Regions from separate parts of the Burkholderia sp. Bp9016 genome, predicted to be linked through region 3. Evidence: riboswitches for the same ligand, from Rfam matches in the RefSeq annotation. Region 3 holds a riboswitch; each other region holds the start of a gene.
What was found. Region 3 has a riboswitch for cobalamin ahead of DIE13_RS30600 (HoxN/HupN/NixA family nickel/cobalt transporter). Riboswitches for the same ligand answer to the same signal wherever they lie in the genome.

Region 1 (5,451 bases), on a different contig from region 3:
GCAGCGGCGCGCCGTCGGCGCAACCGCACACATTGCCCGCCGTCGCGGTTGCCGCCGCGACGCCCGGCGGCTTTGTCGCGCTATACCGAGACGCGATCGAACGGCTCGAAGCGCAGGTCGCGCGCGGCAACGGTCATCCGCCGATGCGCAAGCAGGAAGTCGACCTGATGTGTCGTTGCCTGCTCAGCTGTGCAACGCTCGCCGATGCGATCCGCTGCGCGGCCGAGTTCTGCGAGATGCTGACACCGCGTGCCGGCATGCTGTCGCTCGCGGTGCGCGACGGCCGCGCGACGTTCCGGATGGATTCGCTGCGTCGCACCCGCAGCCCGGCCGCGTGTCTCGTCGACCTGACCGGCCTGTTCTGCTATCTGCAACTGTTCGGCTGGCTCATCGGGCAGCCGCTGCGGCCTGACGAAGTGTGGCTCGGCCATCCGCGCCGCGACGACGCGATGCCGCTGCTCGGGCTGTTCAATGCACCGGTCGACGTCGGCCGCAAAACCTACGGCTTCGCGTTCGACGCAGCGCGGCTCGATGCGCGTGTGATCCGGCAGCCGGGCGACCTCGACGCATTTCTTGTCGACTTTCCGTTTCGTCTGATCGATGCGGCACCTGCCGTCGTGTCATGGGCGCAGCAGGTACGCGGCTTTCTCGACGCGGCGCTCGCGCGCGAGCAGACGGTGCCGGCGCTCGCGGAGCTGGCGACGTGGCTCGGCGTCAGCTCCGCCACGCTACGGCGGCGGCTGGCGGCCGAAGGCAGCGGCTATCACGTGTTGCGCGAGCAATGCCTAGCCGATGTCGCGCGGCGCTGCCTGCGCGAGTCGGACTGGCCGATCGCGCGGATTGCCGCGCATCTCGGCTTCGGTGGCGAGGAAGCGTTCCGGCGCGCGTTCGTGCGGTGGACGGGTGTGGCGCCGAGCCGGTTCCGGCGCATTTGCGTCGCCGCCGACATGCCGTTTCACCAGACGTGAAGCCCGATTCGCGCGCTCCGGGAGAAAGGATTTTGAAAGAACAAGGCAGAGAGTGACGTTTTTTCGCATCCTCCTTCGCACCGGCAATTGACGCGCCGGAGCGCGCGCCATTACGCTTGCGCGCTGATGGTTCCCAGAGACGGGATCAAAAGGGAACGCAGGAGAGGCCGCGCCTCGAATCTGCGGCTGCCCCCGCAACTGTAAGCGGCGAATCCGCGCCACCGCATGCCACTGGGTAAACCGGGAAGGCCGGCGCGAATGACGACCCGCGAGCCAGGAGACCTGCCATCGACCCGAGGTCCAAGCAGCCGCACCGGGCGGGGTGTCCCGATGCGCCACGCGCCGCCTTTGGCGGTCGCTCGTTGCATGGACGGCCCGACCTCAGGACCCATCCGATGTCCCATCTTCCCGAATCCGCTTCCATGCCGGAAGCGTCGCGCCGACATGCCACCGGCATGCGCGGCGTGTCCGCGCACGTCTGCCGCGTCGTCCTGCGCGACGACCGGCCACGCTGTCCGGTCTCGCGATAAACCCACAAGATCGAACGCGGTACTCGCCGCGCCCCGCTTACGCTCGCTGTACGCAACACCATCACGCTCGCTGCCTTATGAACCTTCGCCACCTCCTTGCCACGTCCGCCGCCACGGCGCTGCTCTCCCCGATCGCCCACGCCGCCGGCGACACGGCGACCCCGCAGCCGCCGCAGACCACGGACGGCGCCGACCTGCCGTCGATCAGCGTGACCGACACGCGCCATCTGCCCGAGTCGTTCGACCAGCGTTATGCATCGACGCAGGTGCTCACGCGCACCGACCTCGACCGGCTGTCGCCGAGCGATCCGAGCATCACGCAGGCGCTCGCGACACTGCCGGGCGTCACCGTCTCGCAGAACGGCGGCCCGGGCTCGTCCGCGTCGGTCAGCATCCGCGGCTCGTCGGCCAGCCAGGTCGCAGTGTTCATCGACGGCATCCGGATCGGCTCGCCGACCACCGGCATCGCGCCGTGGGCGGACCTGCCGACCGAGGCATTCGAGCGCGTCGAAGTGATTTCGGGGCCGGCCGCCGCGTCGTTCGGCGCGAACGCGATGGGTGGCGTCGTGCAACTGTTCACGCGCCGCGCGGCCAACCAGCCGAACCAGACCACCGTGTCGTTCGGCGGTGGCTCGAACAAGACGTTCGACACGCAGCTGCGCACGTCGGGCACCGTGCCGTCGACCGGCCCGCTCGCGGCACTGGGCGGCCTCACGTATTCGCTCGGGCTGCACGACTACAACACGGCCGGCATCGACGCGACGCGGCCCGTGTTGCCGTACCACGAGGACGGCCGCAATCCGTATCACGCGCAGGACCTCGATGCGCGCCTCGGCTACGCGCGCGACAACTGGTCGATCTCGACGTTTGCGCTGTATCACCGCTCCGACCTGTCCTATGACAACGCCGGCTATGCGAACCGCCAGCTCGATCATCAGCTGACGACCGGCATCGCATTCCATCTCGACATCACGCCCGATACGCAATTCGACCAGTCGTTCGCTTATGCGAACGACCGCCAGTTCCTGTACGCGAGCGCCCCGACCATCCCGACCGACCAGATCAACTCGCAGCGCATCACTTCGTCGACGTCGCTGACCCGTCAGGAGCACGGGTTCCAGCTGTTCGGCCTGCCGCTGTCGGGCGAGACGAAGCTCGCCTACGACTTCACGCGCGAACAGGCGTTCCTGCCGATCGATATTCCGGACGGCGTACCGACGCGCAACGACTCCGCGTTCTCGCTGCATCAGTCGGCAACGCTCGGCAACGTGACGATGTTCGTCGCGGGCCGTCATGAAATCATCGCCGGCCAGTCGGTAAACACCGGCAACGCGGCCCTGTCGTGGGCGATCACACCGGTGTACACGGCGCGGGTGTCGTACGGCAACGCGTTCCGCCTGCCGGCCTTCAACGACCTGTACTACCCCGGCTACGGCAATCCGGACCTGAGCCCGGAGCGCAGCGATTCGATCGAGGCCGCGCTCGACGCGAACACGTCGTACGGCACGTTCACCGCCGCGATCTACGACACGCGGGTGCACAACCTGATCGCGTACAACCCCGCGACGTTCTCGCCGATGAACATCGGCCGCTCGCATATCCGCGGCATTGACCTGTCGTACAAGGGGACGATTGGCCGCTACACGCCGGTCAGCATCGCGATCGGCCTGCTGGACCCGCAGGACGAGACCAACGACAGCTGGCTCAACCGCCGGCCGCGCCAGACGGTCAGCGTGAGCGTCGACCACACGTGGGACGAACTGCACCTGCACGCGCTGAGCACGGGCGCGTCGCTGAACTACGGCGGCACGACGTTCGACGACCCGGTGAACACGACCTACCTGCCGTCGTACCTGACGGTGAACCTGCGCGCGTCGTACAGGATCAACGCGCACCTGACGGTATCGGCGACGCTGTCGAACCTGTTCGACCGCCAGTACATGACCGCGTACGGCTACAACACGCTCGGCCGCACCGCGTTCGGCAAGGTCAGCTACACGTTCTGACGCCCGGCTGCCCACGCATCGGCGCCCGCGATCACGGACGCCGATGCGGAGCCGTTCAGATGGATCGAATGCGTTCGCAGCGAACCGCAGTCGACCTTCACGACCCCACGACGCCGCGCACGCCCGCAATCAACTGGATCGCGCCGAACCCCGCGATCACGACGGCCGACACACGCGACAGCCCGTGCATGAACGCGCCGGACATCTTCGTGCGTAACGCGGCGGTCGCACCGCTCAGACACAGCCACCACGCCGCCGACCCAGCGAACACGCCGGCGACCATCGGCGCGACGGACATCCGCATCGCGCCTTCCCGAGCCGCCGACAGCGGCCCAAGCGCCGCGAAAATCCCGATGAACGACACGATCGTCATCGGGTTCGACAACGTCAGGCCGAACGTCGTCAGGAAGTCGCGCAGCACGGTCGTACGCGGCCCGTCGCGCTGCACGGCCGCCACGGCCGGTGGCTGACGCGCGATGGACCACGCCAGCCACACGAGGAACGCGCCGCCGCCGATTTTCAGCGCGACGGTCAGCATCGGGAACGCCGTGGCGATGCCCGCGACACCCAGCGCGCCGAGCAGCCCGTAGATCGCATCCGCGCAGGCGGCCCCGATGCCGGTGGCGAACCCTGCGCGAAAGCCGCGGGTCAGGCTGCGCTGGATGCACAGCATGCCGATCGGGCCGACCGGCACCGCGATCGACAAGCCGATCACGACGGACTTGATGAACAGCATGGCCGACTCCTCGTGTCAGGCAAGGGGGATACCGGCATCGTAGGGAAAGTCCGATCGCCGCTGAAGCCGGTTTTTAAGGAAAAATGGCTGTTTTACCTTAAAAACTCCACCGCCATGGACGATCTGGACTGGAAGATACTTGCGCTGCTGCAGGCCAACGGCCGCATCAGCTACACGGAGCTGGCACGTCAGGTTCATCTGTCGGTGCCGGCGGTGACCGAACGCGTGAAGCGCCTCGAATCGATCGGGGTGATCGACGGCTACACGGCGCGGGTCAATCCGGCCGCGGCCGGCTACGCGGTGAGCGCGCTGATCGGCATCACGGTGCCGCAGCCGGCCAAGGCGAAATTCCTGACGCTGCTGGAGACGATTCCCGAAGTGGTCGAGTGCCATCACGTGACCGGCGCGGATTCCTACGTGATGCGGTTCGTGGCCACGGGCATGGCGCACCTCGAACAGCTGATCGAGCGCATCAACCTGTACGGCGAAACCCGCACGTCGATCGTGATGTCGACGCCGCTGCCGGCCCGCGGGCTCGCGCGCCCGGCTGCGGCGATCAAAGGGATTCGGGGGTGACAGGACACCCCGCGCTACGCGATGCTGTGCAATGCCCCCTTGCACGAACCGGACAACCTGCCATGTCAGTCATCGGACTCGATCATTACAACCTGCGCGCCGATCGGGCGACGCTCGATACGCTGCGCGATTTCTACGTGAACGTCGTGGGCCTCGAACCCGGCTATCGGCCACCGTTCCAGAGCGACGGCTACTGGCTCTACGCGGGGGCGCAAGCGATTCTCCACCTGTCGGAAACGCGGCCCGGCGAGGTGCGGCCAGCGCACGTCGTCAATACGTTCGACCATATGGCGTTTTCCTGCGCGAACGCCGCCGACATGGAGCGGCGCCTCGACAACGCGCAGGTCCAGTACGCGCGCCGATACGTGCCGCTCACGCGCCAGCTCCAGATCTTTTTCAGCGATCCGGCCGGCAACGGTGTCGAATTGAATTTCTCCGAACCCGACTGCGATTCCGGCAACGGACCGGGTTAGCACGCGGTGTTCGGGCCGGCGATTCGTTCGCGCCGGCCGGGCGCGCTGACGATCAGTGCGGATCCGTCACTTGCCGGCCGCTGCGCCGAGCAAGCCGCCGACGAGCGACGTGACCGGCGCGAGCGGATTGCTCGTACCGCCCGACGTTGCCCCGCCACTCGT
Region 2 (5,451 bases), on a different contig from region 3:
GCCCGAGGTGCGTGACCTGCTCGAAACGCGCATCAAGGAAGTCATTCACGCGCAGGCGGCCGTGTTCGGCGCGACCGCGACGATCGACTACCAGCGGCGCTACCCGGTACTCGTCAACGATGCGGAGATGACCGCGTTCGCACGCGGCGTCGCGCGCGAGTGGGTCGGCGAAGCGAACCTGATCGACGGGATGGTGCCGCTCACCGGCAGCGAGGATTTCGCGTTCCTGCTCGAGCAGCGGCCGGGCTGCTACCTGATCATCGGCAACGGCGACGGGGAGGGCGGCTGCATGGTGCACAACCCCGGCTACGACTTCAACGACGCGGCACTGCCGACCGGTGCGTCGTACTGGGTCAGGCTGGCCGAGACGTTCCTGGTGTGACGGATGGCGCGTGAGGTCCGGGGCCGTGCATGCGTGCGCTGGTCCCGGCTGCCCGAGACCAATTGGGACATCGGCCAGGCTAGAACGCGTCCCCGCCGAACAACGCCGCCGCCGCATCCGGATTCGACGGCCAGTACATGTGCATGTACGTCGCGACGATCGCGCCCGCGCGATAAACGGCTTCGCCGCTGCCAGCCTCGCCATCGGGCCGGGCGGCGGTCGCGACCGGCACCAGCGGCGTATCCAGCCGAGAATAATGAAACGTATGACCGCGCATCGGCCCGGTGCACGTATCGAGTCGCTGCATGCCGAGCGCCGCGAACCGGCGCTGCATTGTCGCTTGGCCTGACAGCAGTCCGAGCATCGGCGTCGTGACGCCCTCCACGTCGGTCAGCGATTCGCACAGATACACCATCCCGCCGCATTCCGCGACGATCGGCCGACCGGCCGCCGCGTGCATGCGAATCGTCCGCGCGGTCACGGCATTCGCCGCCAGCGTCGCCGCATGCAGCTCCGGATAGCCGCCCGGCAGGAACAGCGCATCGCAATCGTCGGGCACGGGTTCGTCGGCAAGCGGCGAAAAGAACCGCAACTGCGCGCCGAGCGTATCGAGCAGCGCGAGATTGGCCGGATAGATGAACGAGAACGCCGCATCGCGGGCGATCGCGATTCGCTTGCCGGCGAGCGCGCGCGGCAGCAGAGCGACAACGTCCGGTTCCGCGAACGTGACGGCAGGCGGCAACTCGACAAGCGCGGTGTGCGCGAGCACGTCGGCCGCGCGATCGAGCCGTGCGTCGAGATCGTCGATATCGGCCGGCTGGTGCAGCCCGAGATGCCGCTCCGGCAGCGCGATGCCCGCATCGGCCGGCACGTGCCCGAGCCAGCGCAAGTCGTCGGGCAGCGCCTGCCGCAGCAGTTCCGCGTGGCGCGGCGACCCGACACGGTTCGCCAGCACGCCGTAAAACGGCACCCCGGGCCGGAACCGCGCGAGCCCGAACGCGATCGCCGCGAAGGTTTGCGCCATCGCCTTCGCGGAAATCACCGCGACGACCGGCACGCCGAACGTCGTCGCGAGATCGGCACTGCTCGGCGTGCCGTCGAACAGCCCCATCACGCCTTCGATCAGGATCAGGTCGGCGTCGCGCGCGGCCTCGGCGAGCAGCGCGCGGCATCCGGCTTCACCGACCATTCCGAGGTCCAGCGCATGCACGGGCGCGCCGCTCGCGCGCTCGAGCAGCATCGGATCGAGAAAATCGGGCCCGGTCTTGAACACGCGCACGCGCCGGCCGAGCCGCCGGTGCAGCCGCGCGAGGCCGGCCGTCACCGATGTCTTGCCCTGTCCGGACGCGGGTGCGCTGACGAACAGCGCGGGGCAGGCCGGCATCGGTCAGAACTCCACGCCGCGCTGTGCCTTTACGCCTTGCTCCTTGTACGGATGCTTGACGAGCCGCATTTCGGTGACGAGGTCGGCCGCGTCGATCAGCGCATCGGGCGCATGCCGCCCGGTGACGACGACATGCACCGCATCCGGTCGCGCGGCGAGCGTCGCGAGCACTTCGTCGAGCGGCAGGTATTCGTACTTCAGCACGGTGTTCAGCTCGTCGAGGATCACCATCCGGTATTCGCCGCTTTCGATCATCCGGCGCGCCTCGTCCCAACCCTTGCGGGCGGTCGCGATGTCGGCGTCGCGGTTCTGCGTGTTCCATGTATAGCCGTCGCCCATCGTCACGAAGTCGCACTCCGCGACCGCGCCGAGGAAATCGCGCTCGGACGTGTGCAGCGCGCCCTTGATGAACTGCACGACACCGAGTCGCATGCCGTGGCCGAGCACGCGCACGGCCATGCCGAACGCGGCCGTGCTCTTGCCCTTGCCGTTGCCGGTGTTGACGATCAGCAGGCCCTTCTCGTGCGTGGCGGCGGCCTGCTTCTTTTCATGGCCGGCGCGGCGGCGTTCGGTCATCCGTTGATGGGATTCGGCATCGGTCTTCATCGGGAGTCGTCCTGTCGAAAGCGAAACAAAGGGTTCAGAGCGGGCCGGCGAGTGCAACCGTCACGCCGCCCAGGATGGATTTGGGGCCGAGCAGCCGGCCATGCGGCGCCGCGAGCTGCGCACAGGGTTCGGCCACGCCGGCGACGCCGAAACGCGCAAGCGCGGCCGCCGACGGCACACTCGGCGCCGGTTCGGGACAATGCGCGAGCTGCGCCGCGTCGAATGCGACGAGCGGCCAGCCGCGCCGCGCGCACAGCGTGCGCAGCGCACGCGCGCGGGCCTTGTCGGCGAGCGTCGCGACGACGGCCGGCTCGACGGCCGGGTAACGCGCGAGCGCTGCGCGGATCGCGGCATCGAGTTGTGCGGCCGTCACGCCCGCGCGGAAACCGACGCCGAGCGCGACGCGCATCACGCGCCGCTACCGCCGAGCGCCGCGCGCACCGCCGGGTCGTCGGCAAGCGCCGCGACCCGGCCGATCACGACGATCGCCGGCGAGCCGATACCGGTCGCGCCGACGCGTTCGACCACCGTATCGAGCGTCGCGAGCACGTGCCGCTGCCCGTCACGCGTCGCGTTCTCGATCGCCGCGCACGGCGTGTCGCCGGCCAGCCCGCCGTCGCGCAGCGCGGCCGCGATCGCGTCGAGCCGGCGAATGCCCATGTAGATCACGATCGTCATGCGCGTGGCGGCCAGCGCGCGCCAGTCGGGTTCGTCGGCGCCCGCACCGTGGCCCGTGACGAAGATCACGCCCTGCGCGTCGCCGCGATGCGTGACGGGAATGCCGAGCGCGGCCGGCGCGGCGATGCCGGCCGTGATGCCGTTGACGACTTCGACCGGGAACCCGGCCGCACCGAGTGCGAGCAATTCCTCGCCGCCGCGGCCGAACACGAACGGATCGCCGCCCTTGAGCCGCGCGACGCTGCGGCCCGCGCGCAGGTGCGCGAGCATCGCGGCGACGATCGCGTCCTGCGGCGTCGACGCATGGCCACCGCGCTTGCCGACATGCTCGATGCGCGCGTCGGCGCGCGCGTGGCACAGCACGTCGGGGTTCACGAGATCGTCGACGAGCAGCACGTCGGCCGCGGCGATCGCGCGCACGGCCTTCAGCGTCAGCAGATCGGCATCGCCCGGGCCGGCGCCGACGAGCCATGCGCGGCTCATCGCGGGCGGCACGGCGCGCACCGTGTCGAAGCAGTGGAAAGGGGAAAGCGGGCGGCACATCGGCTGCCGACGGACAGGCAAGACATGATCGATCGAGCGAAGCCCGCGCGAGCGCGGGCGGAATACGCACCCCATCCGTCCCCCGCGGACCGGGCGTTCGGCGAGCATCGGGCTCGCCCCTTGCGTCGGCCGGTATCCGGGCTGGCCGCTTGCCAGGCCGCAGCCTTCCCGCCCGCTGAAGGGCAGTGGCATCGCGGGCGGCCTGGGCGCGCGCGCGGCAAGCGCGGCGCGCGGGCGGCGTACCGTTGCGGGGACAGCACAGGCCGGGCGGACATTCGCCTCCTGTTTCCCGTTTGACTGCATGCGCGCAAATGCGCGTGCGAGCACCGAACGCGGCGCATACGATAGCACAGCGACCGATTCGCGCGAACCCGTCACGCGGGCGCCGGATGCGGCTTCCCGCACGGTGCCGCGGCCGTGCCGAACATCCCGCGGTAGCCCGTTTCGCCTTGACGCTCCCCGCACCGCCGCCTACACTCGCACGCGTTTTGGTGCTCGCGCGCGCTCCTCCGGCGCGCGCAGTTAAACGGGAAACAGGGAGCGTGACTGCGCCGCAGTCGAGCCAACCTGTGCTGCCCCCGCAACGGTAAGCGAACGCGTCGCGCCCAGCGCGATGCAGCGCCGCTTCGCCGCATGCCAGCCGCATGCGGACGACCGCCACTGGATGCCGCGTGCATCCGGGAAGGCGAAGCGGCGTGTTCGTCAGCCCGGATACCGGCCGAAACGTTGGGGTTCAGCGCCGCGGGGAGGCGGCGCATCGTCCACGGCCGCAGCACGCCCGACGCCCGAGCGTTTCCCGCTTTCTTCGCCGATTGGCCCGCCGCGCCTGCGCGCCCGGGCCGGCGCGACGAACGGCAGGCAGCGCGGGAGCAGGGCCCACGACGGCCGTGTTGGCATTCACCATGTCGACCGTTCGCAAGGAAGCGTCATGTCCGATTCGTCGTTCCGTCCGTTCCGCGGCCGTCCGTCCGGACTGCGCCACGACCTTCCCGCGATCCGCCAGCTGACATGCCGCGCCGCATCCGACGCGACGATCCCGGCCTGATTCCATTCTCGACACAGGATCTACCATGTCCCTACGCAAGCTTCCCGTCACGATCGTCACGGGCTTTCTCGGCAGCGGCAAGACCACGCTGATGCGCCACATCCTGCAGCACGCCGAAGGCCGCCGCATCGCGGTGATCGTCAACGAGTTCGGCGAGCTCGGCATCGACGGCGAAATCCTCAAGGGCTGTGGCATCGGCTGCGAGGACGCAGACGGCGCGGACGGCGCTCAGGGCGAGGCGGCGGGCCAGTTGTACGAACTCGCGAACGGCTGCCTGTGCTGCACCGTGCAGGAAGAGTTCTATCCGGTGATGGAGGCGCTCGTCGAGCGCCGCGCCGACATCGACCACGTGCTGATCGAGACCTCGGGCCTCGCGTTGCCGAAGCCGCTCGTGCAGGCGTTCAACTGGCCGACGATCCGCAACAGCTTCACGGTCGACGCGGTCGTGACCGTCGTCGACGGGCCGGCCGCCGCGAGCGGCCAGTTCGCGGCAAACCCGCAGGCCGTCGACGCGCAGCGTCGCGCCGATCCGAATCTCGACCACGAATCGCCGCTGCACGAACTGTTCGCCGACCAGCTGTCGTCGGCCGATCTCGTGATCGTGAACAAGGCCGACCTCGTCGGCGACGCGCAGTTCGCGGAAGTCGAAGCCGCGATCCGCGAAGACATCCCGCCGCAGGTGAAGATCGTGCGCGCGACGCGCGGCGAACTGGATCTCGCGATGCTGCTCGGGCTCGAATCCGCGTCGGAGGCAACCATCCATCTGCGTCACGACCATCACGGCTCGGCCGACGACGGCGACCACGACCACCA
Region 3 (5,451 bases):
GTGGCCGTCGACCGCGACGGCCACCCACGCGACCGCGTAAACGCCCGGCGACAGCGAATTCAGCGCGACGGACATGTGCTTCTTGTTCGCCGCGTCGACTTCGGGCTTGCCGTTCGTGACGGCGTGCCCCTGCGCATCGGTGACGGCGATCGAGCTAAATGCGGGTTCGAGCGCGTCGTCGAAATCGATCGCGACGGTTTTCGGCGACGCGGTAACGGTTTCGCCCGCGGACGGCTGCTGATGCGTCGGATACGCATGCGCGTGAGCAAGTTGCGCGGCGGCGAGCAGCAGCGCGGCCGCCGCCGCGCGCATCGTGGTCGAAAGATTCATGCGGTTTCTCCGTGGATCAGAACAGCGGCTTGCCAAGCGAGCCGGGGAACAGGTCGTCGAAATACAGATGCGCGTCGAAGATCACGCCGACATGGTTGCCCGATGCCCGATTAACGGGAATCTGCGCCTCGACGCCGAATTGTCCGTAGCGGTTGAGCCACAGTACGCCCGGGTTGATCGTCCCGGTCGTCTGGCCTGAACACGCACCCGCCGTGCATGTGCTCATCGGCGCCTCGACGACGAACACCATGTTGCTGAGCGGCTGCGGCAGGCCGAGGTTCTTCACCTGCTGCTGCAGGTACGGGATGCTGTATTGCAGCGTCAAGCCCCAGCCGAACGAGTTCGGCCCCTGGTCGGACGACGCTGTGGTCAGGTTCGGCCCGAGTTCGGCCGTCAGCGCGAGCGGGCGCAGATAGCCGAGCGACGCGGGCAGATCGCCGAAGCCCTTGCCGAGGTAGACGGTCGGCGTAAATGTCGAGTACGCGTTCGCGATCGATTTCGCGCCGGTGCCGCCGATCTCGGTTTCCAGGCCGACGGACGCCATGAATTCGTGCGCGGCGTTCGTGTAGACGAGGTACTTCACGCCGAGCGTGACGTTATCCCAGCCCTTCGCGGAACCGCCGTTCGGATCGTTCTGCGACACGTACTGGCTGGCGACGCTGAACGCGAGGTTCTTGGTGATCAGCTTGTCCCACTCGTACGACACGGTATTGACGTTCATGTTGTCGCCGTTGTCGTCCGGCGACTTGATATGGCCGAACTGCATGTCGAACTCGTCGCCGACACCGGGGTCGTCCACTGTCATCGTGGCAGGAAAGACGCGGTCGCCGACCACGGCGTGCGCATTGGCGAAAGAAGCATGGGAAAGGCCGGCGCAGGTGGCCAGCAGCGCGGCGCATGCGCGAAGCGCGCGCCGTTCGGTATTACGAGGCATGTCGTGTGTTCTCCGGTTGTCGTTCGATATCGTCGCGCGTACGCGCGACGACTCGCCGCCTCGCGCTTCGCGGGCGGCAATTTTTCAGGCAGAAAAATCAGACGAAATCAGGAGAATGCGGGCGGCGCACGGGATTGCGCGACCGTGTGGACGAGGCTGATGCGAGCCGGATTCGAGGCCGATACGACCGGCCTCTGCGAACCGGGACGCAGAGTGGCAAGCACGACGGCGTGCCCCGGCAACGCAGTCGCGTGAGCGAAGAAACTGCAATAGGGACAAGCCTGCCAGTGCGTCTTTGCCGCGTGCGACGGCTTGCCGTCATGTGCGGCCGACACTTCGTCGACGCTTGCGGTGCAATAGACGGTCAGTGCGTCGACGAGCTGGTGACGCGACATCATCATCTGCGAAACCGCAGGGGCGAGCGCCATCATCAGGATTGCAATCAATCCGATCAGGCTGCCGGGTTTGCGGAAACGGGCGACGTACATGACGCGCAGAGACGATGACATGGGACGTGACGGACGGCGATTATGCCATGCTGGAAAAGGATCAAGCTCCCGAAATATTTCAGTAAACGAATGCGATATTTCCGAATGTAATGTGAAAGAAATCGGCTCGAGCACCATCACGAACGGAATCGACTTTTCGGTTTCCGCGCGGTATAAGCGGAGTTGATTTCTCTTGACGCAGACACAACGGGAAACCGGTGAGATTCCGGTACGGTCGCGCCACTGTATCGGGACGGCGTTTGCAATCGCAGTCGATCCCGAAGCCAGACCTCGTTGTGCACCTGCCCTTTCACCATTCGGAACGCGTGCTTTCCGGGAGATTCTCGATGCTTGACCGATTCACTCAGATTTTCAACGACTCGAACGCCAGCGTACGGCGGAAGTTGCTGGGCATTTATGGCGTGCTGATCGCCATCAACGTGTTTGCATGGGTATGGGCCCTGGTGGCGTTCCATGCCTATCCGGTCCTGCTCGGCACCGCGATGCTCGCATACGGCTTTGGACTCCGACATGCGGTCGACGCCGACCATATCGCCGCGATCGACAACGTCACGCGCAAGCTGATGCAGGAAAAAAAACGGCCGGTCGCGGTAGGGTTCTTCTTCTCGCTTGGCCATTCGACCGTCGTCGTACTTGCATCGATCGCGGTCGCACTCGCGACCACGGCGATCCAGAGCCGGTTCGACAACTTCAAGGCGATCGGCGGCATCATCGGCACGGCCGTTTCAGCGTTTTTCCTGTTCGCGCTCGCGCTGATGAACCTCATGATCCTGCGCGGCATCTACCGCGCCTGGCGTCACATCCGCAGTGGCGGCGCATACGTCGACGACGATTTCGACATGCTCCTCGCCGATCGTGGCTTTCTCGCGCGGTTGTTCCGCCCGCTGTTCCGGCTGGTGACGCGGAGCTGGCACATGTACCCGATCGGCTTCCTGTTCGGCCTCGGTTTCGACACGGCGACCGAAATCAGCCTGCTTGGCATCGCCGCGACACAGGCGGCGAAGGGCCTGTCTCCGTGGGCCATCATGGTCTTTCCCGTCCTGTTCAGCGCAGGCATGTCGCTCGTCGACACGCTCGACGGCCACCTGATGCTCGGCGCTTACGGCTGGGCTTACCAGAAGCCGCTGCGCAAGATCTACTACAACATGACGATCACGCTGGTGTCGATCGTGGTCGCGCTTGTGATCGGCGGCATCGAGGCGCTCGGCCTGCTCGCCGATCAGCTTGACCTGAAGGGTACGCCGTGGGACGCGATCGGCACGCTCAACGACAACTTCGGCATGCTCGGCTACATCATCATCGCTATCTTTGCAGTCAGCTGGATCGCGTCCATCGTGATCTATCGAGTCAAGCGTTTCGACGAGGAATGGTTGAAGACGCGCACGTGATTGGCCGACAACAGCGGGCGGATATTTTCCGCCCCGACTCGACAAGGTCCTTGTAGCCATCCGGCAAGTAGACCAACATCCATCATCCGACAACGGTGCATCAGACGACGAAACAGCGCAGTCAGGCCTGTGTATTTCGATCCGCTTACGTCAACTGCTTGCGCAGCGTTTGACAAATCCCGCCGTTGCCTCGTTGCTACTGCTGGTCGTCGCGTTCCGCCTGCTACTACCGCACGGTCTGATGCATTTCCCGCCTGGTGCGCCCGAAGCGTCAAGCGCTTCTTGACATGCGAGATATCCAGTCATCAAATCACCGCTGCCACTCATCTTTCATGTCACACTGTGACGCAACTTGACCGATGGATTCGACTTCTGCCGCATGGAATCGTGAGGACACCGTTGAACATTTGGCACATGACAATTGCCGCGGGAATCTGCGTGCTCCTCATAGCGTGTTCTCGTCGCGAGGGTGTATTGGGGCAGTCGCCCGTGTTCTCTGCAAACTCCAATATATCTGCGACGGAAGTCGCGAATTGCGTCGCTCGTCGGTGGAAACAGAGCACGCGGCAACTGCATCTCGGCGAGCGCGCCGGAACGATTACGCTGCGCGCCGAATCGTTCTTTCGAGGCGTGCCGGTCGGTCTGCGTATCATGCCGGACGGGCATCATTCACACGTCGAGTATTTCCGTCAGCGCCGTGCCGACGGGCTCTATTTATCGATGGTACGCGGCTGTCTCCATCTCCACGTGATCCATGGTGCGGCAGGCACGCCGACCGTCCCGCAATCATGAGCGCGCGAAACTTGGCCGCACAGATCCGCCGATATGGGCGAGGGTCACCCGCCAACGCAGAGATCACAACACGCGACCATCATCGTCATCCCGCCGGATAGTGGCGCCGATACATCACTGCTCGCGAATACCCGGGTAGCGGTTGCAGTTCAGGATCGATGAACCCGTCACCGCAAATCCGACGGCTTCAGCATGACGCTCACCACGTGTGCACGCCAGATTTTGCACTTCGCAGTCACGGGGAGCCACGCACCACGAGGCCGCAGGCGCGCTGAAGCGCGAACAGTCACCGTTGAATCGACCAGCGGCTCGCTGTTGGAATGATCCTCCATCCCGCGAAAAGCTCGAACCTTGGCCCTCAGCAACCGGACGTCAGGCGCGAGAAACATGTCGTACTTCGCCGACGTTCGAATCCATCGGTCGATTTCCGCGACACAATCGATGACGATCGGACGAACGTTCATACGTGCCAGGTAGCGGTAATCCTCGGGAATCGTATCTTCGGCGCGCAAGCGTGCGACAGACACAAACAGCAGCAGCAACGTGGCGAGAATAAACAGCAGGCCCTTCATGAGTCGAGACGAACGCAGTTAATGATCTTCGATGCCCGGAGCAATGCCCCGCAAGGTCATCGGTGGTCAGCGGGAAAATAGCGTGTCGACAACGCTTCGTACAGCGGCGGAGCAAAAAATCGCGAGACGCGGCTGGCGATCAGCGCCGTGGCCATCAACGAGATGACGAGTGCGTGGCCGTTGATCATCTCGATGACGATCACGAACGCGGTGATCGGGCTCTGCGTGACCGCGGCCAGATAGCCGACCATCCCGAGCGCGATCAGCATCTGAAGTTGCATGCCCGAGAACAGAATATGTAGCGTATTGCCGATCCCTGCACCGATCGCGAGCGATGGAGCAAACAAGCCGCCCGGCGCACCGGGCAGGTACGAGCCAATCATCGAAACCATCTTGAACACCGGGTACAGGACGCTGACGTTCGTATGGCTTTCGAGCATGCCGCGGGCTTCCGCGTATCCGCTGCCGAACGTATGGCCGTGTGTCGCCACACCGACGACTGCGACGACCAGCCCGCACGCCGCGCCGAACAGCACGGGCTGACCTGCACGAAAATCCTGAAGCCCTTGCGGCATCCAGCGTCGCGTGTTGAGTAACAGCCAGCAGAAGATTCCGCCCATGACGCCCGCGATCACACCGATGAGGACGACCGCAAGCGCCAGCGACTGAGGCAGGTGCGCGCCTACGTCGATCGTGCCGAAATAAACGTAGTTACCCTGAAGGCCAAGCGATACGATACCGGCGAAGATGATCGCCGTGATCAGCACGCCACTCGTCCGTTGCTCGAAACTGCGTGTGAGTTCCTCGATCGCGAACACGACGCCGGCGAGCGGTGCATTGAACGCGGCGGAAAGGCCTGCCGCCGCGCCCGCGAGGGCCAGCCGGTGCTCGAGCACGCCCGGGCGAATCGCACGAAAGCGCTGAGG

Region 1: it holds a riboswitch for cobalamin, as region 3 does, so the genes downstream of both, DIE13_RS25320 (TonB-dependent receptor domain-containing protein) here and DIE13_RS30600 (HoxN/HupN/NixA family nickel/cobalt transporter) in region 3, are expected to answer to the same signal.
Region 2: it holds a riboswitch for cobalamin, as region 3 does, so the genes downstream of both, cobA (uroporphyrinogen-III C-methyltransferase) here and DIE13_RS30600 (HoxN/HupN/NixA family nickel/cobalt transporter) in region 3, are expected to answer to the same signal.

The regions. Positions count from the first base shown of each region.
Region 1 covers NZ_QTPY01000023.1:84,059-89,509, forward strand. Annotated here, with positions in the region: gene DIE13_RS25315 (AraC family transcriptional regulator) at 1-968, shown strand, start outside; cobalamin riboswitch at 1,079-1,273, shown strand; gene DIE13_RS25320 (TonB-dependent receptor domain-containing protein) at 1,576-3,504, shown strand; gene DIE13_RS25325 (LysE family translocator) at 3,602-4,240, opposite strand; gene DIE13_RS25330 (Lrp/AsnC family transcriptional regulator) at 4,355-4,816, shown strand; gene DIE13_RS25335 (VOC family protein) at 4,879-5,289, shown strand; gene DIE13_RS25340 (collagen-like triple helix repeat-containing protein) at 5,356-5,451, opposite strand, start outside.
Region 2 covers NZ_QTPY01000002.1:62,782-68,232, reverse strand. Annotated here, with positions in the region: gene DIE13_RS02765 (M20 aminoacylase family protein) at 1-382, shown strand, start outside; gene DIE13_RS02760 (cobyrinate a,c-diamide synthase) at 462-1,766, opposite strand; gene cobO (cob(I)yrinic acid a,c-diamide adenosyltransferase) at 1,770-2,372, opposite strand; gene DIE13_RS02750 (cobalamin biosynthesis protein) at 2,407-2,781, opposite strand; gene cobA (uroporphyrinogen-III C-methyltransferase) at 2,781-3,593, opposite strand; cobalamin riboswitch at 3,703-3,939, opposite strand; cobalamin riboswitch at 4,066-4,331, shown strand; gene cobW (cobalamin biosynthesis protein CobW) at 4,664-5,451, shown strand, end outside.
Region 3 covers NZ_QTPY01000041.1:682-6,132, reverse strand. Annotated here, with positions in the region: gene DIE13_RS30615 (copper resistance protein CopC) at 1-330, opposite strand, end outside; gene DIE13_RS30610 (hypothetical protein) at 347-1,264, opposite strand; gene DIE13_RS30605 (DUF2946 domain-containing protein) at 1,372-1,890, opposite strand; cobalamin riboswitch at 1,920-2,063, shown strand; gene DIE13_RS30600 (HoxN/HupN/NixA family nickel/cobalt transporter) at 2,100-3,161, shown strand; gene DIE13_RS30595 (hypothetical protein) at 3,561-3,953, shown strand; gene DIE13_RS30590 (BspC domain-containing protein) at 4,121-4,525, opposite strand; gene DIE13_RS30585 (chloride channel protein) at 4,582-5,451, opposite strand, start outside.